Regions from separate parts of the Exiguobacterium sp. MH3 genome, predicted to be linked through region 2. Evidence: riboswitches for the same ligand, from Rfam matches in the RefSeq annotation. Region 2 holds a riboswitch; each other region holds the start of a gene.

Region 1 (10,221 bases), 260 kb from region 2:
CATCCAAAAACTCGAGCGGTACGGTGCGTTGATCGAAGCAACGGATGATTCCGTCACGGCGACGTTTCAGGAGACGAAGCCGGTCGATATTCGTGTCTTCCACTACGGTGGATTCCCGAGCGACTTACAGCCTGTCATCTCGGCAGCGTTGCTGCAAGCAAAAGGAGCGAGTATCGTCGTCGATAAGTTGTATCCGCAGCGTTTCCGGCATGTGCAGGAGTTACGACGCTTGAATGCTCGAATCACGCATGAAGACGCCTCAATCATCATTCGTGGTGGCGAATCCTTACTTGGTACGGAAATCGAGGCACCGGACCCACGCGGTGGCGCAGCACTTGTCTTGGCGGGACTTCTCGCTTCAGGGGAGACGACGCTGCACCATGCAGAAGTGCTTGACCAGAGTTACGAACGATTTGATCAGAAGTTGAAGGAACTTGGCGCCCTCGTATGGCGTGAAACGATTTGACCGATTTGTAACAAGGGAGAGGGGACATACACATGGAGAGAAGTCTATCAATGGAACTGGTACGCGTCACGGAGGCAGCAGCACTCGCCTCTGCACGCTGGATGGGAAAAGGATTGAAGAATGAAGCGGATGATGCGGCAACAAGCGCGATGCGTGATGTCTTCGATACGATTCCGATGAAAGGAACCGTCGTCATCGGGGAAGGCGAGATGGATGAAGCACCGATGCTTTACATTGGAGAAAAGCTAGGAAATGGGTATGGACCACGACTCGACGTCGCCGTCGATCCGCTGGAAGGAACGAACATCGTCGCAAAAGGAACATGGGGCGCACTTGCTGTTCTCGCGGTCGCGGATGCAGGAGATTTACTTCATGCACCGGACATGTACATGGATAAGATCGCAGTCGGCCCGGAAGCGGCAGGACACATCAGTCTGGATGCGACGATCGAAGAAAACATCGCAGCCGTAGCGAAGGCGAAGAACAAAGAAATCGAAGACGTCGTCGTCTCGATTCTGGATCGCGAACGTCATGAAGAAATCATTCAACGGATTCGGGCAACAGGGGCGCGGATTCGCTTGATCGGTGACGGTGACGTCGCTGCTGCGATCAACACGGCGTTCCCGCATACGGGGATTGATATCCTGCTCGGTTCAGGTGGTGCACCGGAAGGCGTTCTTGCTGCCGTTGCCTTGAAATGCCTCGGTGGTGAGCTCCAAGGACGCTTGTTACCAGCAGACGATGCCGAGGTCGAGCGTTGCAAGAAGATGGGCATTGAAGATCCATCGAAGATCCTTATGATGGATGATCTCGTTTCAGGAGACGATTGTATCTTTGCTGCGACAGGCGTCACGGACAGTGAGTTGATGAAAGGTGTTCAGTTCACGGCACAAGGCGGTCAGACACACTCTGTCGTCATGCGTGCAAAATCCGGAACGGTGCGTTTCGTCGAAGGTATTCACTCGTTCAAGAAGAAACCGAAGCTTGTCATTAAGTAAAACAGACTGACTCCTCAAAAAGGACGTCTGAATCCACATAAAAAGAGTTGGCGTTACGGATGATCTCCGGAATGCCAACTCTTTTTGTGATATGTTTCTAGGAATCAAGACGTTCATCCTCAACTCCTGCAGGAAAAGGAAACTTGCTAACGTTTCCGTCAGGGTAAGGGAAGACCCGGCATTTCGCATAAGCTGCGAGATGTCGCGGCTTACCTCCCGCCTGAGGAAAGTGAGGATATGAACGTTGAGTGATAAATGAATCGTTATTTGACGATTACCGCGGACGCTGAACTTCTCCTGCTTGTCGGGTGACGTACCGACGCGGTAGAAAACGCGTCGAAAAGATATACCAGGCATTGCCGAAGCCAGGCACGATGAACGTTTTCCCCTTCATATAGCCGCGGTAGGCGATGCGCGCAACCGTCGGAGCATCCATGACACCAGGTCGCAAGAACAAACGCGACTGTTCAAGGTTTGCTGCTGATTCGAAGCCGGTATGGGTCGCGCCTGGACAGACAACGCTAACTTGGATACCGTCTTGTGCGAGTTCTTCCGTCAATCCTTCCGAGAAATGAAGGACGTAGGCCTTTGTTGCGTAATAAACACTCAGCCATGGACCCCCTTCAAACGCAGCCGTTGATGCGAGATGGACGATACGTCCTTTGATTCCCTGTGCTTTCATGCGAGAGGCATAGACCTTCGTCACGTGTGTTAATGCTTCGATATTCAAGGCAATCATCCGGGACTCGTCTTCGAACGAGGTCTCAAGGAAAGAACCAAAGACGCCGATCCCGGCGTTGTTGATGACGCAGTCGACCGGAATCTGTTCCGTTGCCCGAAATAGTGCGAGACGATGCGTCGGCTGCGTTAAGTCATACGGAAAGACGGTTGCCGTTCCCCCGAGTCGCTCGACATGGAACTTCGTTTCGAAGAGTGCTGTCGCATCGCGTCCGACGAGCAAGACGTGATCCCCTTGCTTGGCATGCAGATAAGCAAATTCACGACCAAGACCTCTTGAAGCACCTGTGATTAAGACATGCATCCGATTTCCTCCTCCTGTAATCGATTCGATGAAAAAAAGCGATCGAGCCAATGCTCAACCGCTTTGAGATGATGAATTATAGGTAAGATCCTGCGCCGACAAGGCGTGAACCCCAGTACCCTGATTTGAAGCTTGAGTATTTAACGCCACCTGTTTCTGAGTTGACCATGCTTGACTTGCTTGTTGCGATCCCAACGTGTTGAATGCCGCTACCGTGTGAGAAGAAGACAAGATCTCCTGGCTGTACTTTAGAAACGCTGACTTTCTTAGAAGAAGAATATTGTGAAGAAGACGTACGTGGTAATGTTTTACCAGCCGCTTTCTTGTAGACGTAGCTTGTGAAACCAGAGCAGTCGAATCCACGAGTCGTCGTTCCGCCCCATACATATGGTGTACCTTTATGTTTTGCTGCTTCGCTTAGGATTTTAGTCCGTTTAGAAGATGTGCTCGTTGTTTTTTTAGCGCTTGAAGATGATTTGTATGTCTTTGTGTATTGTGAGAAGACATAACGTGTTTTGCCGCCGTATGAGATTTTTGTCCAGCTGCCTGACTTGCCTTTATATGTAAAGACTTGACCAGCGTTGACTTTCCCGACGATGCTTGCTTTCGTAGAAGGTGCTGTCCGAACACGAAGACCGTTGTCCGTGATCTTGACTTTCGTGACTGTTGCTGCTTCAACTTTACCTGTACCCACTGATGTAAAACCTGAAACCACTAAGGCTGCTGTCGCGATCGATGCTAGAAAACGTTTCATGTTAAGAATTCCTCCGTTTAATGTAGTGTGTTGCGTCCGTAAGTTATATGATGAAATCATTAAGTGTTTGGTTAAGCAGTGAACCTTACAACTGTGTAAGAATTTTGTCTGCAGGAATATCTTAGCATGCGCACACTTGAAAACGTTTTTTCAGTTAGAAGACAAAACAGATGTTTTTGTAACATAACTGAAATAATATCCTTGAATATTACAAAGTAAGAAACGCAAAGGATTGTTGACGACGAATTCAAAAAAATATGATACCTTTAGTTCACGAATAAAATTACATACCTCCTGATGTATGTATGGAAGTATGCTGAATGCAGTTGAATTTATAAAGAATAGGTGAAGAACATGCCAACAACTGATAAAAAAGATAAACCAGAACGTTCCTATACACTGGCTCAATTGAGCCAACTGACATTAAAAGAACTTTATGAAATCGCAAAGACGAAAAATGTCCCACAATACCGGGAAGCCCGTAAACGCGAGTTGATGTTCAAGATTTTAAAAGCACAGGCTGAATCGACTGGTCTTTATTTCCTCGAAGGGGTACTCGAAGTCATCCCTGGCAATCCACAAATGCAAAACGATGGTGGCTTTGGCTTCCTTCGTCCTATCAATTATTCCCAATCCTCTGAAGATATTTATATCGCAGCATCTCAAATCCGACGCTTTAATCTACGTAATGGTGATGTCGTCACAGGTAAAGTCCGTCCACCGAAGGAAAACGAACGGTTCCAAGGGTTACTTAGCGTGGAAGCCGTTAACGGTGAAGCACCGGATACTGCCCGTAACCGTTTATTCTTCCCGGCACTGACACCAATTTATCCGGACCGATTGATGCGACTTGAGACAGAACCACGCCATCTATCCGTTCGTGTCATGGATATGATCGCACCGGTTGGATTTGGTCAACGTGGTTTGATCGTCGCACCGCCAAAAGCAGGGAAGACGTCACTCCTCAAAGAAATCGCAAACTCGATTCAGGAGAATCATCCGGATGTCGAACTAATCATTCTCTTGATTGATGAGCGACCTGAGGAAGTAACGGACATTGAGCGTTCGGTTCCAGGAGCAGACGTCGTCAGCTCGACGTTTGACGAAACACCGGACAACCACGTCCGAATTTCTGAACTGGTCCTCGAGCGGGCGATGCGGCTCGTCGAACACAAGAAGGATGTCGTCATCTTGATGGATTCGATCACGCGTCTAACACGGGCCTATAACTTAACGGTACCGCAAAGTGGTCGGACGCTCTCGGGCGGAATTGATCCGGCTGCGTTCCATAAGCCGAAACGGTTCTTTGGTGCAGCGCGAAACATCGAACACGGTGGTAGTTTGACGATTCTTGCGACAGCACTCGTCGAGACAGGATCGCGCATGGATGACGTCATCTATGAGGAATTCAAAGGAACCGGCAACATGGAACTGCATCTCGATCGTAAGTTGTCAGAGCGTCGAATCTTCCCAGCGATTGACATTCGGAAGTCCGGTACACGGAAGGAAGAACTGTTGCTTCCGAAAGAGCAGCTTGATGCGCTTTGGGCGATTCGCCGGACGATGAATGAGTCGAACGAGTTCGTCGATACGTTCCTGCGTAAGATTCGTGATACGAAAAATAATGAAGAATTTTTCGTCGTACTTGAGAAAGAACAGAAGAAGGCGGTCCGACGCGCGCCAGCTAAACCACGTACCGTCAAGAAGGAAACGACGACAGAAAAATAACTATTGCGACGCATAAAAAAATCGTTTAGTATAGGAAGGTAACTTACTCTGGCTCAGCAAATGAACCAGGGCGGAAGGAGAGAAATCAACCATGAAACAAGGAATTCACCCTAACTACAACAAAGTAGTATTTATGGATTCAACGACTGAGTACAAATTCTTAAGCGGTTCTACTCGTTCTTCGAACGAAACGATCACTTGGGAAGATGGTAACGAGTACCCACTCATCCGTGTGGATGTGTCTTCAGACTCGCACCCATTCTACACAGGTCGTCAAAAGTTCAACGCGGCAGATGGTCGTGTCGATCGCTTCAACAAAAAATACGGCCGCAAGTAATTACTTGTTGGTTCTTAAAAAAACAGCCTGCCTCCATTACGGAAGCAGGCTGTTTTTGTATAGACTGAATTGTGAACGATAAGTGAGATACGTCTTCAAGACGAACGAGAAGGCGATTCCGCCAGCAATCCCGATTAAATAGGGCATGACTTCCGGATGTGCCAAGACATAGTCCATGACTTTATGGAACGAGAGATGGCGGCCGACGAAGTAACCGGCACCTAAGAACACGCTGATCCAAATCAAGGCACCTGTATACGCATAACTCGCAAAAACGCGAAACGGCATTTTTGAGACGCCTGCAAAAAAGGCAGAGAGTTGGCGGAGACCAGGTATGTAGTAACCGATGATCAAGACCGATTTTCCGTAACGACGAAAACCGGCTTCAGCGGAAAGAATATGTTTTTCTGAGATACGCATTTTCGGTCCAACGCGGTGTAGTAGTGGCATACCGAGTTTTAATCCGAGTAAATAGCTGATCGTCATCCCGATGCAACTGCCGGCGTAAGCGGCGAGAATCGTACCGACGAGTGGTAGATTGCCTTGATGCATCCAAAATCCGGACAAAACGAGCAGGGTCTCATCAGGAACCGGCAATCCCACGATACCACCTGCGAGAAGGACGGAGAGACCAAGGGCACCATATTGGTGCAGGATGTCATGTAAGAGATGATGAATCGGGGACACCTTCTTTCGTGAGAATCTTCTTCTTCAGTGTACAGGAAATAGGGGGCAGTTGGAATGAAAGGACAAAAATTCTAGGGAAAGAAAAAATGAATTTTGATTTCCGGAAGTCAACCCTTTTTCTCGATACCGTTTCGGGCTATACTCGTTAAAGTGACTATTTTTAGAGGACGGTGTCGGACGATGATGCATGTAATAAATCAGTACGGCTGGATCGAAGTAATTTGTGGCAGTATGTTTTCCGGGAAATCGGAAGAGTTGATTCGTCGTGTCAGACGGGCGCAGTACGGCAAACTGCCCGTGCAAGTATTCAAGCCGGCAATCGACGACCGGTACCATGAAGAGCATGTTGTCTCTCACGTTGGCAACTCTGTCGTAGCGATTCCGATGGCGACGAGTCGTGATCTTTATGCGGCAGTAGCAGAAGAAACACAAATCGTCGGGATCGATGAAGTTCAATTCTTTGATGATGAGATCGTACAAGTCATCGAAGCACTCGCACAAGACGGAAAACGCGTCATTTGTGCAGGCCTTGATCAAGATTTCCGGGCAGAGCCATTTGGGAAAATGCCTGAATTACTGGCGCGCGCAGAATTCGTGACGAAACTACAAGCCATCTGTCTTTCGTGTGGGGATCCGGCTTCCCGGACACAACGTTTGATTGATGGGAAACCAGCCAACTATGATGATCCGATCATCCTAGTCGGAGCGTCGGAATCGTATGAGCCACGTTGCCGTCATTGCCATGAGGTACCTGGAAAACCGAAGCCGCTCCAATCGGTGCAGCACCAAGAAAATTAAAAAAAGACGTACCGATGATGGTCGTCCTTTGATGTAGCAGCTATTTGCTTCCATATGGAAACGAATAGCTGTTTTTTTGATTCAGCCTGTTTCTTGCGAAAACTGACACGATTGTTCGATAAAGCGAATCGTCTCACGAACAATCAAATCCTGATCATGATCGAGTGTCGCAACGTGATACGAGTTCAGTAAACAGTAGCTTCGTTTATCATTTGTTCCGATGTGCTGGTGCAGATAATCCGAGCTCGAAGGTGGAACGACGTGATCGGTCGCTGAGTAAAGAATCAATGTCGGTAGAAGGATCGATCCAAGGCGTCCTTTTGTTTCATCCATTAGGCGAACAAGTTCGAACGCACAACGGCTCGGAACAAGATCATAGATGATTTCAAAGGCTGCTCGCTTAATGTCCGGTGCGCCTTCCGGTAAATACTCTGGACCGTCCTCGAACGAAAGTGATTCATAGGATGGAACGGAGAGTGCGGCATTGATCGTAATGATGCCGGCAAACGGAATCCCGTCAGCGGCGAGCGACAGCGCAAGCGTCGCACCCATCGATTGACCGATGACGAAGACTTGATCGCATGTTTCTTGTAAACGTTCATAGCCGTCTTGCAGGCTTTGCTTCCAACATCGAGCAGTCGATTGTTCGAACTCGCGGACGTTCGTTCCATGTCCACGTAAGCGCGGGGCATAGACGGTAAAACCTTCAGCAGCGAATGCCTCACCGACGTCCCGGACACTTTGCGGAGTGGCGTTAAAACCATGACAGATTAGAATGCCGATCGATCCACCTTGAAAATAAAACGCTTCAGCACCAGTCAATACAGGATAGTTCATCATTACTATTTTTCCTCCATTCATGAAAAAAACTCGTCGACGTCACTGCTTGGACGCCCACGAGTTTTTCACCGTATCATCCAAAGCCGCGCTTTGCTGGTCGGAGCACCTTACAAATTGCAGGTTGCCGTGAAGTCATAGAGCCAGGTCTCTCGTTCACTCTTGATAAATATCATATTGGAATTGTCGGAATAATCATTGAAACGATGGTAGCACGACCAAAAATGACTTGTCAAATCTTTCTTGACGAATCGTGATCCGTTCATTAAGCTAATTCATAACTTGTAAATCCATCGATATGCGCCAAATGGATTATTTTTGCAAAGTTGGTTGACTTTTAAAGTTTCGACCCGTAATGTAAAAATTAGTTTTACGACATAAGCAACAACGCAACAACACACATACGAATTTCATACCGCAATACTTATCCAGAGAGGTGGAGGGACTGGCCCTACGAAACCTCGGCAACAGACTCATTATGAGCACTGTGCCAATTCCATCAGACAGATGTCTGAGAGATGAGTGGAGTGGATTCTGCCACTGTGCGGATCCAGGTCTCTTCTTGTTTCTCAAGAAGGGACCTTTTTTGTTGAATGAAGGGGGAAAACGGAATGATTGCATTTCATCAAGTCAAAAAAACGTACGTCACGAAAGATCAGACGATTGCAGCGCTCGACGGTGTCGACCTGACGATCGAGAAAGGCGAAATCTTTGGTGTCATCGGCTTTAGCGGTGCCGGGAAAAGTTCACTGCTCCGCTGTGTCAATCTGTTAGAACGACCGACGTCAGGAACGGTGACGGTCGATGGGGAAGATTTAACGCAACTGTCTCCGAAAAAATTACGCCAAGCAAAACAACGGATTGGAATGATCTTTCAGCACTTCAATCTATTGAATGCGAACACGGTCTTTACGAACGTTGCAAAACCACTCGTTCTCGCAGGCGTCAAGAAAGATGAGATTCGCCGTCGGGTGACGGAGTTGCTCGAATTCGTCGATCTCGCGGACAAGGCGGATCATTATCCAGATCAATTGTCGGGTGGGCAGAAACAGCGCGTTGGTATCGCCCGGGCACTCGCGACGCAACCTTCCGTCCTTTTATGTGACGAAGCGACGTCAGCACTTGATCCCCAGACGACACATCATATTCTTCAGTTATTAAAACGGATCAATGCAGAGTACGGGATCACGATTCTTTTGATTACCCACGAGATGGGCGTCATCCGGGAGATTTGCGATCGTGTAGCCGTCATCGAAGCTGGGAAGCTAATCGAGTCAGGAACGGTCTTTGATGTCTTTTCAAATCCGCAGACCGAGACGGCACGGAACTTTGTACGGTCCGTCATGCATGACGAGATTCCAGCGTCGATTCGTCAGTTGATCGAGTCGCGAAATGCGCATCCAATCTATAAGATTCACTTCCTTGGACATCACACCGGACAACCACTCTTGTCGCAAGTCGCAAAACGCTTCGACGTCGATGTCAATATCCTGCACGGTAGCATCACGGAGTTGCAGGAGACGCCGTTCGGCACATTACTCGTTGAACTGATCGGTGAGACGACAGAAGTGAAACGTGCCTTACACTACATCGATCAGGCACAGGTAACCGTTGAGGAGGTGCTCGCTGATGCTAGTTAACTACAGTGATATTTGGACAGCATTTTTGCAGACGATGACGATGGTATCCGTTTCGCTCTTGTTCTCGACCTTGATCGGCTTACCACTCGGTATCCTGCTTGTCGTCACGCGAAAAGGAGCGTTACTTGAAAATGTTCCGTTGTTCACGTTCTTCAACAGTATCGTCAATATTTTCCGCTCGATTCCGTTCATCATCTTACTCGTCGCGATCATCCCGTTGACGCGCTTGATCGTTCAGACATCGATCGGAACAGAAGCCGCAATCGTTCCGCTCGTCTTTTACGCTGCACCGTACATGGCGCGTCTGATCGAGAGTTCTTTACTCGAAGTCGATAAAGGCGTTCTTGAAGCAGCAGAAGCGATGGGCGCGACACCGTTTCAAACGATTTTCCGCTTCCTCCTACCGGAAGCACTCGGTTCACTCATCCTGAACTTAACGATCGCGACGGTCGGCTTGATCGGGGCATCGGCGATGGCAGGCGCCATCGGTGGTGGCGGTTTGGGTGACTTAGCAATTACTTACGGCTATCAACGGTTTGATACGAAAGTCATGATCATCACGGTCGGGATTCTCGTCATCTTAGTCCAAGGCTTACAGACGACAGGCAACATCGTCGCACGAAAAATCAGAAGACATTAATCAAGGGAGCGATTCAGCCATGAAAAAAGCAGTAGCAATTGGAGCAACACTCACGACGATTTTATTTGCCGGGTGCGCAGCATCAGGAGAAGACGAAAAGACGATCAAGCTCGGTGTCAGCGGTTCAGACACACAAGTTTGGGATTATGTCGCCAAAAAAGCAGAGAAGGAAGGCATCAAAATCGAACTCGTCAAGTTCTCCGATTATGTCCAGCCGAACATGGCACTGGCTGAGGGTGAGATCGACGCCAATGCCTTCCAGACGATTTCCTACTTCAACGCTTTCAAGAAAGA
Region 2 (10,221 bases):
TCTTAACGAAATGACCAGCGCCTTTCGGACCAATATAGACGCAACATGGATCTCCTTCGACGTGAGCAGCGATCTTCGTCAAGATCGGTGCGACATGGTCGTAAGCTTCTTTCGATCCACCCGGCATGATCGCAGGACCGGTCCGCGCACCAACTTCACCACCCGATACACCAACGCCGATGTATTCGATCCCGTGGCGTTGTAACTCGTCGAAACGACGCTCTGTATCGAGGAAGTGAGAGTTCCCACCATCCATGATGATATCGCCTGTTTCGAGATGCGGAAGCAACGATTCGATGACTGAATCAATCGCGCTACCAGCCGTGACCATCATGAAGATTTTACGTGGGCGAGCGAGTGATTGAACGAATGCTTCAATGTCGTAGTACGGATGAAGGGGTAGTCCTTCATCATGTGCGACGAGATCGTCCGTTAAATCACGTGTGTAGTTATAGATGGCGACTTCTTCTTGATGACTCGCCATATTCAGTGCCAGGTTGCGTCCCATGACGCCAAGCCCGATGACTCCGATAGAATGTTGCATAAGTAGAACGACTCCTTTTCTTAGACGACGAGGCTGAGGAGAAGAACGAACCCAAGTCCACAAACGGAAATGATCGTCTCAAGCACAGTCCATGTCGCAAACGTTTCTTTTAATGATAACCCGAAATACTCTTTAAACATCCAGAAGCCTGCATCATTGACGTGTGAAGCGATCAGACTACCTGCACCAGTCGCGAGAACGACGAGCGCTAGGTTGACGTCGGATTGCTCCAGTAACGGAATGACGAGACCTGCTGTCGAAAGGGCAGCGACTGTTGCGGAACCAAGTGAGATCCGCAGAATCGCAGCAATCAACCAAGCGAGTAGGATTGGGGATAACGCTGATCCATCAAATAAGTGCGCAACGTATTTCCCAACACCACCGTCAATCAAGACTTGTTTGAAGGCACCGCCACCACCGATGATCAATAGCATCATCCCGATTTGGGCGATCGCCGTCGTACACGATTCCATGACCGTTTGCATCGGAATCTGACGCGCGATCCCCATCGTGTAGACCGCGACGAGTAGTGAAATCAACATCGCCGTTGAAGCGTTCCCGATGAACTCGATTGCCGAGATGACGCTATTTTCACCCCAACCGAGTGTTTCTTGTAAGAGCGTGAAGATCGTTGCGACCGACATCAAGAGGACCGGTAGCATCGCCGTGAAGACACTGATACCGAAGCCTGGTGTCTCTTCTAAATCAAATTCTTTTTGTTCCCCGAGTGACGCGATGTTTCCTGTCCGTGTAAACGATTCAGGTACGAGTCGTTTTGCGATTTTCGTAAAGACAGGACCGGCGATGATGACGGTCGGAACAGCAACGATGAAACCATACAATAAGACTTCCCCGATATTGGCTTTATACTCACCAGCGATGACGGTCGGACCTGGGTGAGGTGGTAAGAATCCGTGCGTGACGGATAGGGCAGCGACCATCGGGATCCCGAGATATAGAATCGAGACACGAAGCTGACGTGAAATCGCAAAAACGATTGGAATCAACAAAACGAGTCCGACTTCGAAGAAGAGGGCGATCCCGATGATGAACGAAGCGACGACGACTGCCCATTGGATGTTCTTTTCCCCGAATCGGGCGACAAGCGTCATGGCGATTCGCTGCGCTCCCCCGGCGTCAGCAATCAGCTTTCCAAGCATGGCACCAAGACCAAAGATCAGTGCCAAGTGACCAAGCGTTCCTCCGATACCGGCTTCGATCGTCTTGACGATTTGATCGAGCGGCATGCCAAGCAAGAGTGCAACGCCAAAGGAAACGATGATGAGTGAGACGAATGTATTTAATTTCAACCCCATGATGAGAACGAGCAACGCGACAATCCCAATTCCTACGATGACTAAAGGCATGATGACTTCCCCCAAAAGATTAAGTTAGTTTTCTTCTTGAATCAAGCTCCGTTGATACGTAGCGATTCGTTTATGATCCTCAGACAATGTCCGCGCTAGACTAATGAAAATTGGTAAGAGCTGACGATATTCATGCATCGCTTCTTCATTTGGTATATGGCGATGCGTTTCCCCGATCATCTCAGAGACGACTTCGAACGAATCGACTTCCCCTGTCGCATACAGTCCGAGAATACAAGCACCAAGACATGAACTTTCAAAGCTTTCCGGAATGACGACTTCTGATTCAAAGATGTCCGCCATCATTTGGCGCCAGACTTCGGACCGGGCAAACCCACCTGTTGCCTGAATCCGTGTCACGGGACCGTCCATGCACTCGATTAGGGCGAGGAAGACGGTATAGAGATTGTAGATGACGCCTTCTAGTGCCGCCCGGATCATATGCTCTTTTTTGTGCGAAAGTGTCAAACCGAAGAACGAACCGCTGACATCCGGATTCCAGAGCGGCGCTCGTTCACCGGACAAGTAAGGATGGAACAATAGCCCGTCGGATCCAGGACGGACGCGTTCGGCAATCTTCGTCAAAACAGCGTACGGATCGATGCCAAGGCGTTTTGCTGTCTCGACTTCGGCTGAAGCGAGTTCGTCTCGGATCCACCGTAAGACCATTCCACCATTATTGACGGGTCCGCCGATGACCCAGTGGTCCTCGGTCAGCGCGTAACAGAACGTCCGTCCCTTTTCATCGGTCTGAGGACGATCAATGATTGTTCGGATGGCACCGCTCGTTCCGATCGTGATCGCAATTTCCCCTTTGCGAATCGCGTTGACACCTAAGTTAGAAAGGACACCGTCACTGGCACCGACTAGGAACGGCGTATCGGCGGAGAGTCCCATTTGTCGTGCGTAATCAGCGTTCAGTCCGGTACATGTCGTCGTCGTCGGTACGGGTTCCGATAAGTAGCTTGCATCGATCCCTGCGACGTGTAACGCGCCCGTATCCCAGCCTAATTCATGAATGTTGAAGAGACCGGTCGCTGAAGCGAGAGAGTGGTCGATGACATATCTGCCGAACAGTCTTTGGAACACGAATTCCTTGATCCCAACATATTTTTTCGTTTGAGCGTGGAGCTCCGGACGATCTTCGACGAGCCAACTGATTTTGCTGAGCGGTGACATCGGATGAATCGGTGTTCCGGTCCGGTGATAGATCGATAGACCATATTGTTCCTTGATCTTGTTCGACCATGCTTCACTCCGACTGTCTGCCCACGTGATGCAGGCAGTCAATGGTTGATGCTGTGCATCCATCGCGATCAAGCTGTGCATAGCACTACTGAACGCGACGAACTTCGGTGGCATGCTCGGATGACGTTTCGTGATCAAACGGATCGATTCGAGTACAGCATCAAAAATTTCTTCCGGATTCTGCTCTGCCGTCGAGCGGTTCGGTGTATGGAGCGGGTAACCGACGTTCGTTTGTCCGATGACCTCTCCTTTTGTCGTAAATAAGACCGCTTTCGTACTCGTCGTTCCGATATCGACGCCTAACATGTATTCAGTCATGTGAATCGACTCCTTTCGACATCATTTGTTGCGTTTTCCAGAGATCTTCGACTTCCTGGACGTCATCAAAGTTCTGATGTAAGGAAGCAACCATCCGTTCACGGTCCCCTGTCTCGATCGCTTCGATGTACAAGGCGTGGTTCGCGAGGATGCGTTCGAAGTCTTCGATGTCTTCCTCGAATCGTACCCGCATCGATAGGAGGATGAAACTTTCCATGACCGGTTTGAGATTTTGCCAAATCATGCTGACATATCCATGATCAATCGAGCGGATGATTGTTTCGTGAAACAGAACGTCCTGGAAGGAGAATTCATCGGCATCCTTGTATTTGATGGCAACTTTCATCATTTCGAGAATTTTACTGAGTTCACGGACGAGTTCTGCCCGTTCGATTTTGACGAGTCGTTCGAAGACGAATGTTTCGATGAGCAACCGGACATCATAGATTTCCTGAATGTCGCGCTCAGACAAACCGACGACGACCGCTCCCATTCGTTCGAGACGAATCAATTGTTCGGATGCAAGGACCTTTAACGCATCACGGACGGGCGAGCGACTGACTGAAAAATCAGAGGCTAATTTGTTTTCGGATAAAATGGTACCGCTTTCAATCTTTCCTGAAATGATGCGCATCCGTAGCTCGTGTGCGACACGATCTCCAGCGGAAGCTTTTGCTAACCACTTCAAGGGGTATAACAGTTCTGACATGGAATCACCTGATTTCTAAAGTGAGTATACTTGTATACAAGTTAGTATAAACGTTTTTTTCTAAAATGCAAACGCTTAACTTACATTTTAGTGATTCAAGCAGGAATCAGGAAAATGGTTTCCGATATGTTAGGGTGAAGGAGTAAGTAACGAATCGATTAGTTAAAAAGGAGGTAATGCATATGCATGTTTTAGTCGTAGGTGCCGGAGCAGTTGGAGGTTATTTCGGGGGACGTCTTGCTGAGCAAGGGGAACAGGTGACATTCCTTGTTCGTCCGAAGCGCTATGAACAATTACAAAAGACAGGGTTACAGATCACTAGTCCTCATGGTGATGTTATGATCACGCCTCAGTTAGTGACACGAGACATGCGACTGAATCACACATTTGATGTCGTCTTACTTTCGACGAAAGCCTATCACTTGGATGATGTCCTACAGGATCTTGCGCCATTTGTTTCGAGCGAGACGTACATCATTCCTTTGTTGAACGGCATGCAGCATATACGACGGTTAACAGAAGTCTTCGGAGAAGATCGAGTACTGGGCGGACTTTGCTTCATTGAATCGACGCTTGATGCAGAAGGGCGTATTATACAGACAAGCCCGTCGCATCGGCTATTGTTTGGTTCACGAACCGGTAAACCAACAGCGCGTTTAGAGGAGATTGCAACACGTTTTGCGAAAGCGAAGGCACCGATGGCGTACTCGATGCATATCATGGATGACATGTGGCAAAAGTACCTCTTCATTTCGACATTTGCGGGCGTGACGACACTATTTCGCTCTGCCATCGGTCCAATTCGCAAGGACCCAATTGGTCATCAAATGATTCAAGACGTCATGAAGGAAGCGAAGCAAGCGATGGAAGAACAAGGCGCAGTCTTTAATGACGATGTAGAAGCGGTCTTGCTGAAGCAGATGCATGCAATGGAAGACACGATGAAATCGTCAATGTTACGGGACATGGAAAAGGGTCAGCCCGTCGAAGTGAAACATTTCTTTAGTACGTTGCTCGAAACACGCTCTTCACGTCATCTTCAACTGATTGAATCTAATTTATGGATCTATCAAAAAAATCGGGAAATGCCTGTTGACTGAATTATCTGCATTCTGATATGGTTAGGAACAATTACATACTTATCCAGAGAGGTGGAGGGACTGGCCCTATGAAACCTCAGCAACAGGTCGAAAGATACTGTGCTAATTCCTGCGGGTGCTGCACCCGATCGATAAGATTTCCGAATTGTCGACCGACGCATCCGTGAGGATGCGTTTTTTGTTTGAAATAGGTGGAACGAGGAGGAAATGGATTCATGAAAACGAGCGGAGCATTTCGACGCAAGATGGAATCACGTCATCTGATCATGCTGTCGTTAGGTGGTGTCATTGGAACAGGATTATTTTTAAGTACAGGTTATACGTTGGAACAAGCAGGACGTGTCGGAACGATTTTATCGTATTTGATCGGAGCCGTCGTCGTTTACTTAGTCATGTTAAGTCTCGGTGAACTCGCCGTGCACATGCCGGAAACCGGATCATTCCATAAGTACGCAACGAAGTACATTGGACCTGGCACCGGTTATACAGTAGCCTGGCTCTACTGGCTGACGTGGACGGTCGCCCTTGGTTCAGAATTCACGGCAGCAGGCATTTTGATGCAACGTTGGTTTCCATCGATTCCGGTTTGGGTGTTCAGTGCCTTATTCGCTGCGATGATCCTTGGTATCAACGTCTTGAAGGTTCGCGTGTTCGCTGAAGTCGAGTTTTGGTTCTCCGCCATTAAGGTCGTGACGATCATTGCGTTCATTTTACTTGGTGCGGGAGCGATCGTCGGCTTCATTCCACTGCAAGATGGTAGCCCAGCCCCATTCTTTTCTTCCTTAACGGAAGGTGGATTATTCCCAAATGGTGCTTTCGTCATCTTCATGACGATGCTTGCCGTGAATTTTGCTTACTCGGGAACGGAACTGATCGGTGTCGCAGCGGGTGAAGCAGTCGATCCGAAACGGACGATTCCGCTTGCGATCCGGACGACGATCTTGCGACTCGTCCTCTTCTTCGTCGGTACGATCATCGTGTTAGCCGTCTTATTGCCAACGGATGGGAAAGGTGTACTCGAAAGTCCGTTCGTCGCCGTGTTCGAACGGATCGGAATTCCCTACGCAGCAGACGTGATGAACTTCGTCATTTTGACAGCGATTTTGTCGGCAGCGAACTCTGGACTTTACGCCGCCTCTCGGATGCTCTGGTCGCTTGCGAACGAACGTATGATTCCACGCTTCTTCGCCCAAGTGACACCAAGTGGGGTTCCACTTCGAGCTGTATTGTTCAGCATGCTTGGCGGAGGACTTGCCTTGCTGTCTAGCATCTATGCAGCAGGGAGTGTCTATATCGCGCTCGTCTCGATTTCCGGTCTCGCTGTCGTCGTCGTTTGGATGAGTATCAGCATTGCTCAGTATCGCTTCCGGAAACAATTTCTCCGCGAAGGGCATACGGTCGACGAATTGGTCTATCGCACACCACTCTTTCCATTCGTGCCAATCGCCGCTTTCGTCGTCTGTTTGATTTCCCTGATTGGTATCGGATTTGATCCGACACAACGAATCGCCTTGTACTGTGGTATTCCATTCATCGTGATCTGTTATGTCGTACATGCGTTCACGAATTCTTCTCAGAAACGGAGTGTTGAAGATGTCCCGAATCAAAAATCCAGTTGATCAACGATTACAGGAAGTTCCCTTTCTCATTTTAGATGGTGCCCTTGCAACCGAACTTGAACAGAAGGGATTCGACCTGAACGATCCGCTTTGGTCAGCACGTCTCTTAATCGAAGCACCGGAACAAATCGAACACGTCCATCGTGACTACTTTGAAGTAGGTGCTGATGTTGCCATCACTTCAAGCTATCAAGCAAGTATCGAAGGGTTCAAGCAACGTCATATCACGACAGAGGAAGCACAGGCGCTGATTCGACAAACGGTCACCTTGGCGCAAAACGCACGCACGCGTAGCGGAAAGCGTGACGCATTAATCGCAGGATCAGTGGGTCCTTATGGTGCCTACTTAGCAGATGGTTCTGAGTATCGCGGTCATTATGGGGTGTCAGCAGATGTGCTAGAAGCCTTCCACAGACCACGGATCGAAGCATTGATTGAAGCGGGGGCTGATCTGCTGGCATTTGAGACGATTCCGTCGCTCGAGGAAGCTGTCGTGTTGTTCCGGATTCTCGAAGCGTATCCGGAAGTGTCTGCTTGGCTGACGTTCTCGCTTCAAGATGCGACACACATTAGTGAAGGAACGGCACTTGCGACGTGTATTGAAACGGTCGGACAACATCCACAGCTCGCAGCAATCGGTGCAAATTGTTTTCCGGCATCTTACGCGACCGACTTTATCCGTCACGTCAAGGCGTTGACGGATGTGCCAATCATCGTCTATCCGAACTCTGGTGAGGTCTATGATCCGGTCGCAAAAACGTGGTCAGGTACGAATCAGTGTACATCGTTCCAAACCGTCGCGAAGACATGGTATGAGGCAGGGGCACGATTGATCGGTGGTTGTTGCCGAACGTCACCTGAACATATCGCACAAATTCGTTCGGTTTGTCAGGTTTCTCATACATCATGAATAATGATGAAAAAACGGACGCGAAATCGATTGATTTCGCGTCCGTTCCTTTAAATGGTGTGATTTCGTTACCGCTCGCGCAAGGCACGGTTGAATTGTTGCAATAGACGTCCAAAATCTTCGGCATCATCCGATGGCCAGTCCGTCAGTAGACGTTCGATGCTCGCGAGGCGCGCTGTCCGGTAAATCGTGAGCTCTTCTTGTCCTTTATCCGTAATATGATAGAAGAAGGCACGACCATCTGTCGGATCTTTTACTTTTTCAACGAGTTGCTTCTGATCGAGTGCCGCTGCTTGGCGACTGACGGTTGAGACATCCAACTGAAGTTCGCGGGCAAGTGTTTTGACACCGACGTTGCCGGAATCTGCTAATTGTCGCAGTAAGAGATAAGAAGCACGATCCAAATTACGATTGTCTGCCGTCGCTGTCGTTAAGCGCCGGATCAGAATCGCTAACTCCAATTCAATGGTTTCAAGTGATTGTTGAGACATCGGGTATCTCCCCTTTCGAAAAAGTCTCTCTGTCCCTCATGATTACCCAATGTGGATAAGCTGTCAATGCGAAAAGCAGGAGGCTTGACAGAGTTGTAGTTGTATTATACAATCATTTTTGTTCTTTTAATTGTATCATACAACTTTCGTAGATGAGAAACGAACGACAAAGGAGAATTCAGATGAAAGCTTATGAGTCGATGAAACAAGAGGTCATCACGGTAAACGATACAGATCTGATTCGTACGGTCATCGAACGATTCATTCAATCTGGTATTAGCGGCGTACCTGTCATCAACGCCGAGCAGGAGGTCGTCGGGTATATCAGTGATGGAGATATCATGCGCGCAATTGGAAAACACAAGGACATCATCGTCGATACATTCTTATACGTAGATGTCATCAAAGGAGACGAAGAAGGTTATGAAGATCGGATTCGTCACATCTTGAATCGACGTGTCATGGAACTGGCACGTCGAAAAGTCGTAACAGCGGACGCTGATACAGAAATGGAAGAGATTGCAGCAACGCTCGGCGCAAAACGGATTAAAAAGCTTCCGATTCTGAAAGCAGGACGTCTTGTTGGGATCATTAGTCGAGGTGACGTCATCCGCCATTCGTTTAAACAGTTCATGTAACACATTCAATAGAAAGAAGGGACACTATGGCACTTGCTGAAAAAACAACGACGCTTGAGCCGGAAACGGTATTAGCAGAAAGCAAACATGGATTATTCCATCAACCGGTTGCTGTCTGGGCGGTCTTTTTCGCCAGTATCACAGCATTCATGGGAATGGGGCTCGTCAATCCCGTCTTACCGACGATTGCCGAGAATTTAGAAGCATCAAAAAGTGAAGTAACGCTCTTATTTACAAGTTATAACGCCGTCATGGCATTCGCGATGTTAATTACAGGCGCGATCTCATCACGGATTGGTCAAAAAGGAACATTGATGCTCGGGATTGCCGTCATCGCAACCGTTGCTGGTTTTGCTTCACAAGCAGACAGCATTTGGACGCTCGTCGCGTTACGCGGTGGATGGGGACTTGGGAACGCTTTGTTCGTCGCAACCGCACTTGCTGCGATTGTTTCGCTGTCGTCAGGCGGAACAGCAAAAGCCATCATTTTGTATGAAGCAGCCGTTGGTCTTGGGATTTCGATTGGACCACTGTTAGGCGGAACGCTCGGTTCAATCACATGGCGCGCGCCATTCATGGGTGTTGCAACAATCATGGTCATCGCGTTCCTCGTCTTGCTCTTCTTGATGCCAAAACCAGCAGCATCTGCTGCACCGAAACAGAAGTTATCATTAAAAGCACCGTTTCAAGCGATGAAGCATCGTTCACTCTTGACGCTCGGGATCGTAGCGGCACTTTATAACGTGGGGTTCTTTACGATCATGGCCTATGCACCATTCGTCATGAAACTACCAGCGCAAGGACTCGGATTCGTTTTCCTCGGCTGGGGAATGTTGCTTGCGATCACATCGGTCTTAACGGCTCCGAAACTGAAACAATGGTTCGGAACAATCAAAGCGATGGTCATGATGTTGATCACATTCGCAATCTTGCTTCTATTAATGGGGATCTTCACGGAAACACCAGCCGTCGTCATCGTCTGTGTCATCTTGGCGGGAGCCGTGCTTGGGAATAACAACACGCTCATCACGACCGCTGTCATGGACGCAGCACCTGTCGAACGTTCGACAGCATCTGCGGCATACAGTTTCCTACGTTTTCTCGGGGCAGCCATCGCGCCATTCATGGCCGGTAAATTGGCTGAAATCTTCAACGCAAACTTACCGTTTTATGTCGGAAGTGGCTTTGTCCTCTTATCCGTCATCATCATCGGGGTCAATCTCAAACACATTCGCCATATCGATCGGACAGAAGGCGGACATTAATTTCAAAAAACA
Region 3 (10,221 bases), 720 kb from region 2:
AGTAACGGATGCGAATGGATTCGACGATCTGTGAGTAATAAATAGATCAATTGATGATTGCTTCTACTCTATATTTCCTTTACGCTAGGACAGGCGAGGTTCTGCTCGACTCCTGCGGAAAAACAAGTCATCATGACCCTGGAAGATGCGACGCATCTAAAGCGGCATGAGGGCTTGTCCGCGGAAAGCGAGCAGACCGAGACTGTCCGTTTTTTTTTGATAGTCTTATCTGTCTTTCGTCTTTCTCGTTTCAAGCATTACTTTTCTTTGTCACTTAGGTCAATTCAACAAAAGAACAAAAAAAGGGCCGAACTCGGAAAGTTCGGCAGAATCAGGGGGAATACTTGAAGTCTTGCTACTAAAATGTTCCCTCGTGAAATAAAAAATAAACAAATTCCAAAAATATTTTTTACGATACAAGAAAAGTGTGTTATTATAAGTTGATGAATTTAGTTAGGGAGTGTATACATTATGGCAAACTTTGAAAAAGACCAAGTCGTTACTGGTAAAGTAACTGGTATTCAAAACTTCGGTGCTTTCGTAGCACTTGACGAGCAAACACAAGGTCTCGTCCACATCTCAGAAATCTCACACGATTACGTAAAAGACATCAACGATTACGTAAAAGTTGGCGATGAAGTAACTGTTAAAGTTCTCGACATCGACGAAGCTAACAAAAAAATGAAGCTTTCGATCAAAGCAACTCAGGAAGCTCCAAAACGTGAAGCACGCGCGAAAGGTCCACGCAAAAACGCTGGACGTCGCGATGCAGGTCCTGCTTTCAAACAAGAAGAAGCACCTGGATTCAACGTTCTTAAAGGTAAATTGGAAGAATGGATTGAAAAATCAAACTTCCAAAAATAAGCCACATGAGAGAATCGACATCGGTCGGTTCTCTTTTTTTATGCGATTTTTACATAGAATAAGCATTAAATTAGATGCGAAAGGGGAATGTGTGGATAATGTAAGGTGTTCATTACTTATTGAGGAGGCAACACAGATGGAAAACTTTGAATATCGCAATCCAACAAGACTTATTTTTGGTGACGGTCAAGTCAGCCAATTGAAACCACAACTCGAAGCACTCGGTGCAAAGAAAGTCATGCTCGTCTTCGGTGGCGGCAGTATTAAACGTAATGGCGTTTATGATGATGTCACACGTGAACTCAACGCGGCAGGAATCGAGTACGTCGAATGCGACGGTGTCGAACCGAACCCGCGTATCGAGACAGCAGAGCGCGGTATCAAAATTGCACGTGAAGCAGGCGTTGACGCATTGCTTGCACTCGGTGGCGGTTCTGTCATCGACTGCACGAAATTGATCGCTGCTGGTATTCCTTATGAAGGCGAAGCATGGGATCTCGTCATCGGCAAAGCAACACCAGAAACAGTCATCCCATTCGGAACAGTCTTGACGCTTGCAGCAACAGGTTCTGAGATGAACTCAGGATCCGTCATCACGAACTGGAAGACACAAGAGAAGTACGGTTGGGGTAGCCCGCTTACGTTCCCAACATTCTCAATCCTTGATCCGAAGTACACAGTCAGTGTGCCAAAAGATCAAACAATCTACGGTATCGTCGATATGATGAGCCACTGCCTCGAGCAATACTTCCACCCTGCGCATGCGCCGGTCCAAGAACGGATGACAGAAGGTGTCATGAAAGCAGTCGTCGAAGCAGCACCGAAACTCGTCAACGATCTCGAGAACGTTGAACTTCGTGGCACGATTCTCTTCGCTGGTACGATGGCGCTCAACGGTGTCCTTCAAATGGGCGCACGTGGCGACTGGGCATCACACAATATCGAGCACGCGGTTTCAGCTGTTCACGATATCCCGCACGCAGGTGGACTTGCGATCCTCTTCCCGAACTGGATGCGCCACGTACTCGACGAATCAAACGCACATCGTTTCGTCACACTCGGTGAGAACGTCTTTAACGTTGATACGGAAGGTAAATCAGAGATGGAAGCAGCACACGCGACAATCGACGCAATCAGTGCTTTCTGGACATCACTCGGTGCACCGAATCGTCTCGCTGATTACGACATCAAAGAAGATACAGTTGACGCAATCGTCAAGTCAGCAATGACACGCGGCGACTTCGGAAACTTCAAATCACTTGGAAACGAAGACGTTCGTCAAATCGTGACAGCTGCCCTATAACAATCTGTAACATTTGCTACTCATTTCACAAAAGACTTGAACGACCTTCCTTCTTGCGTTTTAATGAAAAGGAAGGTCGCATTTCGTTGCGAATGAATAAGGAGGACGATGGCATGTCAACAGTACGTTTTGATTATTCGAAAGCCCTACAATTCGTAGGTCAACATGAAGTAGATCATATGGCGGAAACGGTAAAGACGCTTCACCATGCGATTCATGCAGGAACAGGTGCAGGAAGTGATTTCTTAGGATGGGTAGATCTTCCGACGAATTACGATCAAGCGGAATTTGCACGCATCCAAGCGTCTGCAGAAAAAATCAAGTCGGATTCTGATGTGTTGTTAGTCGTCGGAATCGGCGGTTCGTATCTCGGAGCGCGCGCTGCGATCGAGATGCTCGGACACTCATTCCATAACTTGTTATCAAAAGAAGATCGCAAAGCACCACAAATCATCTATGCAGGTCATAATATCTCATCGACGTATCTGCACGATTTATTCGAAGTCCTCGAAGGAAAAGATGTATCGGTCAACATCATCTCGAAATCGGGTACGACGACAGAACCAGCAATTTCGTTCCGTCTCTTGAAATCGTTCATGGAAGAGAAATACGGTAAAGCAGAAGCCAAACACCGGATTTATGCAACGACGGATAAAGCGCGTGGTGCATTAAAAACACTCGCAGACTCTGAAGGATACGAGACATTCGTCATTCCGGATGATGTCGGCGGCCGTTTCTCTGTGTTGACACCGGTTGGTCTATTACCGATCGCAGCAGCTGGTATTTCAATCGAAGAGTTGATGCAAGGTGCCCGTGACGCGCAAGAGCGCTACGCGAGCGAAAACCTAGCTGACAACGAAGCGTATCAATACGCGGTCGTTCGAAATGCGCTCTATGCGAAAGGGAAGACGATCGAGCTTCTCGTCAACTACGAACCAGCACTTCATTATGTGTCAGAGTGGTGGAAACAATTATACGGCGAGTCAGAAGGAAAAGACTTCAAAGGGATCTTCCCAGCAGCAGTCGACTTCTCGACGGATCTTCACTCGATGGGACAATACGTCCAAGAAGGTCGTCGTGACCTGTTCGAGACAGTCATCAAAGTCGGTCAAGCACGTCATGCATTGACGATCGAAGAAGATGCTCAGGATCTCGATGGATTGAACTTCCTTGCAGGGAAGTCGATTCAATTCGTTAACGATAAAGCAGCAGAAGGTACGTTGCTTGCGCACACGGACGGACAAGTACCGAACTTGACAGTCGAACTTCCAGAGATGACACCGTATCACCTCGGATTCCTGTTCTACTTCTTCGAAAAAGCTTGTGCGATGAGTGGTTATCTCCTCGGAGTGAACCCATTTGATCAGCCAGGCGTCGAAGCGTACAAGAAAAACATGTTCGCTCTTCTTGGGAAACCAGGATTCGAAGCAGAAAAAGCAGAACTCGAAGCACGTTTGAAGTAATATGAAACGACAGTCGATCGTTCCCTAGTGGAACATCGGCTGTTTTTTTGTCTTTAGCGGATGATAGTAGGCTATCATTTTCCAGATTTACAGGTAATCCTAGCGTTTTCACTTTTAGAATACCCGTGAAACAGGTAAAGTGAAGTTAGAAGAAGAAATGAGGTGCACGTACGTGATTACATTCTTGGATTATTATCAAAATCAAGTGGAGTTAAGTTTTGATGACCATCCGTTCTCGGATCGTCCCTTGCACGTATGGGTCATTGCCGTGTACGAAGGAAAATGGTTGCTGACCCATCATAAGCAACGTGGTTATGAATTTCCTGGTGGAAAGGTTGAACCAGGGGAAACGGCGGAAGAAGCTGCACGTCGTGAAGTGATGGAAGAGACAGGTGGGGAAATCGATTCCCTCTCATATGTCGGGCAGTATCGGGTTGCTGGAAAAGGCGATACGATCATCAAAAACATCTACTTCGCGCAAATCGGATCATTGTCGTCTCATCTTGCCGTGGATGAAACGGACGGTGCTTTTCTATTCGAGGAACTCCCTGAACGTCTCGATACGAATCGACAATACAGTTTCATGATGAAGGACCGTGTCCTTCCGGAGACGCTCCGTGTACTTAGCGAACGCCGATTGGTTTGAACTTCCGCGGCAAGGTCCGTTTCGGACGTTTCGGATGTTTTATACCACAGCGGATGGAGAACGGGTCGGTGCCTATATCGTACTCCCGCAAGTTGCGAACGGTCAGGGAATTCTCTACTTGCGTGGTGGAACGCGTTCGATCGGAATGGTCCGACCGACTCGATTGCTCGCGTTCGCACAGGCAGGCTTTTTTGTCATGGCACCTTTCTATCGAGGGAATCTAGGCGGCACGGGAAAAGAAGACTTTGGACATCACGATATCGAAGACGCCTGCAGCGCCTTTGACTGGTTACAGCAACGTGTTTCGCATGTTCACGCATTTGGATTTTCACGTGGTGGACAGATGGCACTGCTCCTGGCGCATCACCGTCCAGTCGCTCGAACGGTTTCCTGGGCAGGGGTGACGGAGTTGACGTGGACGTATGAAGAGCAGAAGACGATGCAAAAGATGCTGCGGCGATACACGGGAGGTACACCAGATACGGTTCCTGATGAATACGCGGTTCGCTCGCCGCTCCATGTCGAACCTCAAGGTGAAGTGTTATTGATTCACGGTGCGTATGATGAGAACGTTCGTTTACGCCACGCGACGGCTTATGCCGCACGTTATTCCGAAAAAACGATGCTTCAGACTTATGCCTATGCCCATCAATTTCCGATTCATGACAAGTTGCGTGTGACGCGGAATGTGTTGAATTGGTTTGAGACTGGTATATGGAATCCGGATGAAAGGTGATAGTTCAAGCAGTACGACCAATGTCGTGCTGTTTTTTTGTGTTACGGAAAATGGCATAGAATTAAAAAATAAGAACATTGATATGTTGTAAAAAACAATAATCTCCTAAAAAGTAAACTTTGATATAATAGATGACATCTGAGAAGAATAGAGGGGGCATGAGAACGATGGATATCTTATTAGCACGTCAACCCATCGTTAATCGAGTAGGTTCGATTGATGCATTTGAACTATTGTATCGTTCGATTGAACAAATCAGTGTGTTTGATGGTGATTTAGCGACGATGGATGTTTTGACGAATACACTTGTTCATATGGGAGTAGATCATGTAGCAGAAGGCAAGAAGCTATTTGTTAATTTCACGGCAGAGCTGTTGAAAAGTGACTTGATTCATTATTTGGATCCAAGCCAATTCGTCATTGAAATTCTAGAAACAGTTGAGATCGATACAGAGATGCTGTCTGTTCTACATAGTTGGAAAGACGCGGGCTTTACGTTAGCACTCGATGATTTTGTGACGGATTTACTCCGACAGCATGGAGCGGAATTGTTTGAGTTGATCGATTTAATTAAAATCGACATCGAGACGATTTCCCCTCGCGAGCAAAGTGCTATCCTCCATATTGTCCGTCGCAATTATCCTCATATCCGAATGTTGGCTGAGCGTGTCGAAACGCACGAAGATCATACACGGTGTCTTGACATGGGATATGACTGGTTTCAGGGATATTTTTATGCTAAACCGATGTTGATGAAAGGAAAGGCGGTCCCACCGCAACTACCGGTTTTGTTAAAAATGTTGAAATGGCTCGATACGGATGAAAAGTACGATGAGGTCATTGATGAGATTGAAGCGAATCCCTATATTAGTATTCAAGTGTTACAGCTGATCAATTCTCCAGGAATGGGTTTACGCAATACTGTCAGTTCCGTTCGTCAAGCGATTTCACTGCTTGGCTTTTCGCAACTCAAAAGTTGGATTTCGTTGATTGTTTTACGTGAGATGAAGCTTGCTAGTCCTTATGAGTGGTCAAATGAGTTATTACGGTCCTCTTTACACTGTGCGAAGCTCTGTGAACTCTTTGCTACCGAAACCCGAACACTACAACCGGAGAGTGCTTACATGATTGGCTTGTTATCGCACATCGATGCGTTATTATCTGTTGATATTGACGATATCATCGATCAATTGCCACTCGAAGATTCTCTGAAGATTGTTCTACAAGGAAAGGATCATCCGTTTCGGGATTGTTTAGTGCTTGCGATTAGTGCAGATCGAGGTGATTTTGATCAGTTTGAACTGCTGAGTCAGCGTTTAAATGTATCACTTCCGCGAGCCTATGCATTACTGACGGAAAGTCAAGAGTGGCTCATGCAGCGAGAAAAACATATTCAAGAAGAGTCAGACTCGATCATATAACTAAAAAAGAGTTTGAAGACTTTTTTCTAGACATAAGACGACGTGTAATCATTCTCTTAACTGAGTAGGATTACACGTTTTTATTCGTCTCGAATCGCCTAATAGGAAGAATTTCTAAGGATTAAGGAGTAACTAAAAAATCTGAGTCCGTGAAGACCGGACTCAGATTTTTTAGTTACTTGATGTAAATTCGGTGTCTATCTTTTTGATGCAAGTCAGAAAACTCTACTTTATAGGCGCGGACCAGCTGACTTGATCGCATCCGTCGCACTCTCGAAACGAAGGAAATTGTTCTGGAATTTCTCAGCAAGCGAACGCGCTTGTGTGTCGTATTCGTCCGGATTCGACCAGACGCGTACCGGGTTGAGTAACTCACTTGGAACACCAGGAACTTCGAGCGGCATATGAAGTCCAAAGATCGGGTGTTCTTCTGTTGGAATCGTTGCAAGTGTGCCGTTAACGGCAGCGTTGACCATCGTCCGTGTATAAGATAGCTTCATGCGGCTACCTGTTCCGTAAGCACCGCCTGTCCAGCCCGTGTTGACGAGATAAACGGTAACACCATGACGATCAATCAATTCGCCGAGCATCGTCGCATACTTTTCAGGCATCAGTGGAAGGAATGGTGAACCGAAGCACGTCGAGAAGGTCGCTTCTGGTTCCGTGACCCCACGTTCTGTTCCAGCGAGTTTTGATGTATATCCTGATAGGAAGTGATACATCGCTTGTTCTTTCGTCAATTTGCTGATCGGAGGCAAGACGCCGTACGCATCAGCTGTCAAGAAGACAATCGTCTTCGGATGACCAGCGCGTGACGGAACAGCGATGTTATCGATTGCCGTAATCGGATAAGCAGCACGCGTATTTTCCGTCAACGATGTATCATCGTAATCAGGATGACGGGCTTCGTCGAGTACGACGTTCTCAAGGACGGTTCCGAAACGGATCGCGTCAAAGATTTGCGGTTCTTTTTCACGCGATAGATTGACCGTCTTCGCGTAACATCCGCCTTCGATGTTGAAGACACCATCGTGCGACCAACCATGCTCATCGTCACCGATCAATTGACGGCTATCATCGGCTGAAAGGGTGGTCTTACCAGTACCAGATAGACCGAAGAACAAGGCGACGTCGCCTTCGTGTCCGACGTTTGCCGAGCAGTGCATCGAAAGGACGTTTTCTTGTGGTAAGAGGTAGTTCATGACGGAAAAGATCGACTTTTTGATTTCTCCAGCGTATTCCGTTCCACCGATCAAGACGATTCGGTGTTCGAACGACATCGCGATGAACGTCTCGGAGTTCGTTCCGTCAACGGCAGGATCTGCTTTGAAATGTGGCGCGTAGACAACCGTGAACGGTTCGAAGGCAGCCACTTCAGGATACTCGCGTAAAAAGAGTTGTTTGGCAAACAGGTTATGCCAAGCATATTGTGTGAGCACACGGACCGGAAGGGTGAAGTGCGTATCTGCTCCAGCAGCAGCTTCTGTATAGTAGAGATGATCAGCTTCGTTCATGTAACGAAGAACCTTTTGCAACAATTGTTCAAATTTGTCTCCATCCATTGGTTGGTTGACATGACCCCAATCAATGTGAGACTCGCAGGAAGAATCACGGACGATGAACTTATCTTTTGGTGAACGACCTGTAAATTTCCCCGTTTCTACAGATAATGCGCCGTTCTCAGCAAGGACACCTTCTTCGTTTCGAATCGCATGTTCGACAAGTTCAGCAACAGATAGTTGTTTGAACACATGCTCTTTCTTGAGTAGTTCTTCGATATTCAGGACCGTCATCGGCATCCTGACCCCACCTTTCCCCTACGTTGGTTTTGGCTCACTGTATTTAGTATGACACATTTATTATATATGGCATACTAAAGAGAGAGCAATCATTTTCTAGTGCTGATTTCTATTTATCTGGAAACGCTTTCAGCATTAACAGTTTAACATCTCTTTCAAAAAGTTTCGACTAGAATTTGAAACCTTGCTTGACAGAGTAGTTACAACTTTATATCATGTAATTCGTAACGGATACTCTTATTCTGAGCAGGTGGAGGGAACAAGGCCCGAAGAAACCCGGCAACCGTCCTACATTAATTCACATATTAATGAGGGAAAAGGTGCTCTCCTGAAGCGAAGTAAACACTTCGAACGATAAGAGGGTAAAGGAAGAACGCACAACCTTTCCCTGACCATTTTTTGGACTTGGAAAGGTTTTTTTCATTTTACCGTCCCACTCAACTAGGGGAAATGAGTACACCGTCAAATTCTTTTTTGGGAGGGTCATACATGACAAACCTTAATCGCCGACTATTCACGTCGGAGTCAGTCACTGAAGGTCATCCAGATAAAATCTGTGACCAAATTTCGGATTCAATTCTTGATGCAATCCTCGCAGCGGATCCAAACGCGCGTGTTGCGGCAGAAACTTCTGTTACAACGGGTCTCGTTCTCGTTGCAGGTGAGATCACGACATCCACTTACGTCGACATTCCAAAAGTCGTTCGTGAAACGATTCGTGAGATCGGTTATACACGCGCGAAATACGGTTTCGACGCGGACACATGTGCTGTATTGACATCAATCGATGAGCAATCAGCAGACATCGCTCTTGGTGTAGACCAAGCGCTTGAAGCACGTGAAGGTAGCATGTCTGATGCAGAAATCGATGCAATCGGTGCAGGAGACCAAGGTCTCATGTTCGGTTACGCAACGAAAGAAACACCAGAACTCATGCCACTTCCAATCTCGCTTTCACACCGTCTCGCACGCCGTTTGGCAGAAGTGCGTAAAAACGGTCAACTCGACTACCTTCGTCCGGACGGAAAAACACAAGTCACGGTCGAATACAACGAGAACAACGAGCCGGTTCGTGTCGATACGATCGTCATCTCGACACAACACGCGGAAGAAGTTACGCTTGAGCAAATTCAAGCTGACTTGAAAGAACACGTCATCACACCGGTCATCCCGGCTGAATACATCGACGCAGCAACGAAATTCTTCATCAATCCAACTGGTCGTTTCGTCATCGGCGGACCACAAGGAGATGCTGGATTGACGGGTCGTAAGATCATCGTTGATACGTATGGTGGATACGCACGCCACGGCGGTGGAGCATTTTCTGGTAAAGATCCAACAAAAGTCGACCGTTCAGCTGCATACGCAGCACGTTACGTCGCGAAGAACCTCGTTGCTGCAGGTCTTGCAGACAAAGCAGAAGTTCAACTCGCGTACGCAATCGGTGTCGCGCACCCGGTATCAATCGCGGTTGATACATTCGGTACAGGAAAACTTCCTGAAGCACAACTCGTCGAATTGGTTGCTGAAAACTTCGATCTTCGTCCGGCTGGAATCATCAACATGCTTGATCTCCGTCGTCCGATCTATCGTCAAACAGCTGCATACGGTCACTTCGGTCGTACAGATGTTGAGCTTCCATGGGAGCAAACAGATAAAGCAGCAGTTCTTGAAGAACAGGCAAAACGTTTCGCATAATCAAAAAGTCCGAGAACCCTACGCGGGTTTTCGGACTTTTTTGTTTACGTGGAACTTTGCAGGAAACGAATGTTTTTTCTAGAAGAGGGTAAAAGTACATGAGTCGATTCGTATGAATACAAAGGGGGGTTCCGATTATGGAAATACGCGAAGCTATTCCAGCCGATGCAGGACGTATTCATGACATTGCCGTCACATCCTGGTTGGATACGTACGCAGAAATCTATTCCGAGCGCTCGAAAGCGCATTTCGTGCAGGAAGCGTATCCGCAAGAGGAGGTTGTTCGTGCGA

Evidence for each region. A riboswitch is a leader RNA that binds a small molecule or an ion and turns the genes downstream of it on or off. The one in region 2 is predicted to bind S-adenosylmethionine.
Region 1: another riboswitch for S-adenosylmethionine. It lies ahead of U719_RS14520 (methionine ABC transporter ATP-binding protein); the one in region 2 lies ahead of U719_RS15920 (amino acid permease).
Region 3: another riboswitch for S-adenosylmethionine. It lies ahead of metK (methionine adenosyltransferase); the one in region 2 lies ahead of U719_RS15920 (amino acid permease).

What each region holds. Positions count from the first base shown of each region.
Region 1 covers NC_022794.1:2,809,477-2,819,697, reverse strand. The annotation lists gene murA (UDP-N-acetylglucosamine 1-carboxyvinyltransferase) at 1-466, shown strand, start outside; gene glpX (class II fructose-bisphosphatase) at 499-1,464, shown strand; gene U719_RS14555 (SDR family oxidoreductase) at 1,739-2,506, opposite strand; gene U719_RS14550 (C40 family peptidase) at 2,583-3,260, opposite strand; gene rho (transcription termination factor Rho) at 3,615-4,988, shown strand; gene U719_RS14540 (type B 50S ribosomal protein L31) at 5,080-5,325, shown strand; gene U719_RS14535 (DedA family protein) at 5,362-6,012, opposite strand; gene U719_RS14530 (thymidine kinase) at 6,196-6,810, shown strand; gene U719_RS14525 (carboxylesterase) at 6,892-7,650, opposite strand; SAM riboswitch class I at 7,718-7,819, opposite strand; SAM riboswitch class I at 8,069-8,172, shown strand; gene U719_RS14520 (methionine ABC transporter ATP-binding protein) at 8,259-9,287, shown strand; gene U719_RS14515 (methionine ABC transporter permease) at 9,277-9,927, shown strand; gene U719_RS14510 (MetQ/NlpA family ABC transporter substrate-binding protein) at 9,947-10,221, shown strand, end outside.
Region 2 covers NC_022794.1:3,068,063-3,078,283, reverse strand. The annotation lists gene gnd (decarboxylating NADP(+)-dependent phosphogluconate dehydrogenase) at 1-544, opposite strand, end outside; gene U719_RS15940 (GntP family permease) at 565-1,911, opposite strand; gene gntK (gluconokinase) at 1,936-3,477, opposite strand; gene U719_RS15930 (GntR family transcriptional regulator) at 3,470-4,186, opposite strand; gene U719_RS15925 (ketopantoate reductase family protein) at 4,369-5,286, shown strand; SAM riboswitch class I at 5,323-5,424, shown strand; gene U719_RS15920 (amino acid permease) at 5,502-6,905, shown strand; gene mmuM (homocysteine S-methyltransferase) at 6,880-7,815, shown strand; gene U719_RS15910 (MarR family winged helix-turn-helix transcriptional regulator) at 7,884-8,306, opposite strand; gene U719_RS15905 (CBS domain-containing protein) at 8,489-8,944, shown strand; gene U719_RS15900 (MFS transporter) at 8,971-10,209, shown strand.
Region 3 covers NC_022794.1:2,344,166-2,354,386, reverse strand. The annotation lists gene U719_RS12390 (ribonucleotide-diphosphate reductase subunit beta) at 1-34, shown strand, start outside; gene yugI (S1 domain-containing post-transcriptional regulator GSP13) at 472-864, shown strand; gene U719_RS12380 (iron-containing alcohol dehydrogenase) at 1,001-2,167, shown strand; gene U719_RS12375 (glucose-6-phosphate isomerase) at 2,281-3,630, shown strand; gene ytkD (RNA deprotection pyrophosphohydrolase) at 3,803-4,276, shown strand; gene U719_RS12365 (S9 family peptidase) at 4,248-5,012, shown strand; gene U719_RS12360 (EAL and HDOD domain-containing protein) at 5,180-6,433, shown strand; gene pckA (phosphoenolpyruvate carboxykinase (ATP)) at 6,664-8,232, opposite strand; SAM riboswitch class I at 8,467-8,593, shown strand; gene metK (methionine adenosyltransferase) at 8,722-9,930, shown strand; gene U719_RS12345 (GNAT family N-acetyltransferase) at 10,068-10,221, shown strand, end outside.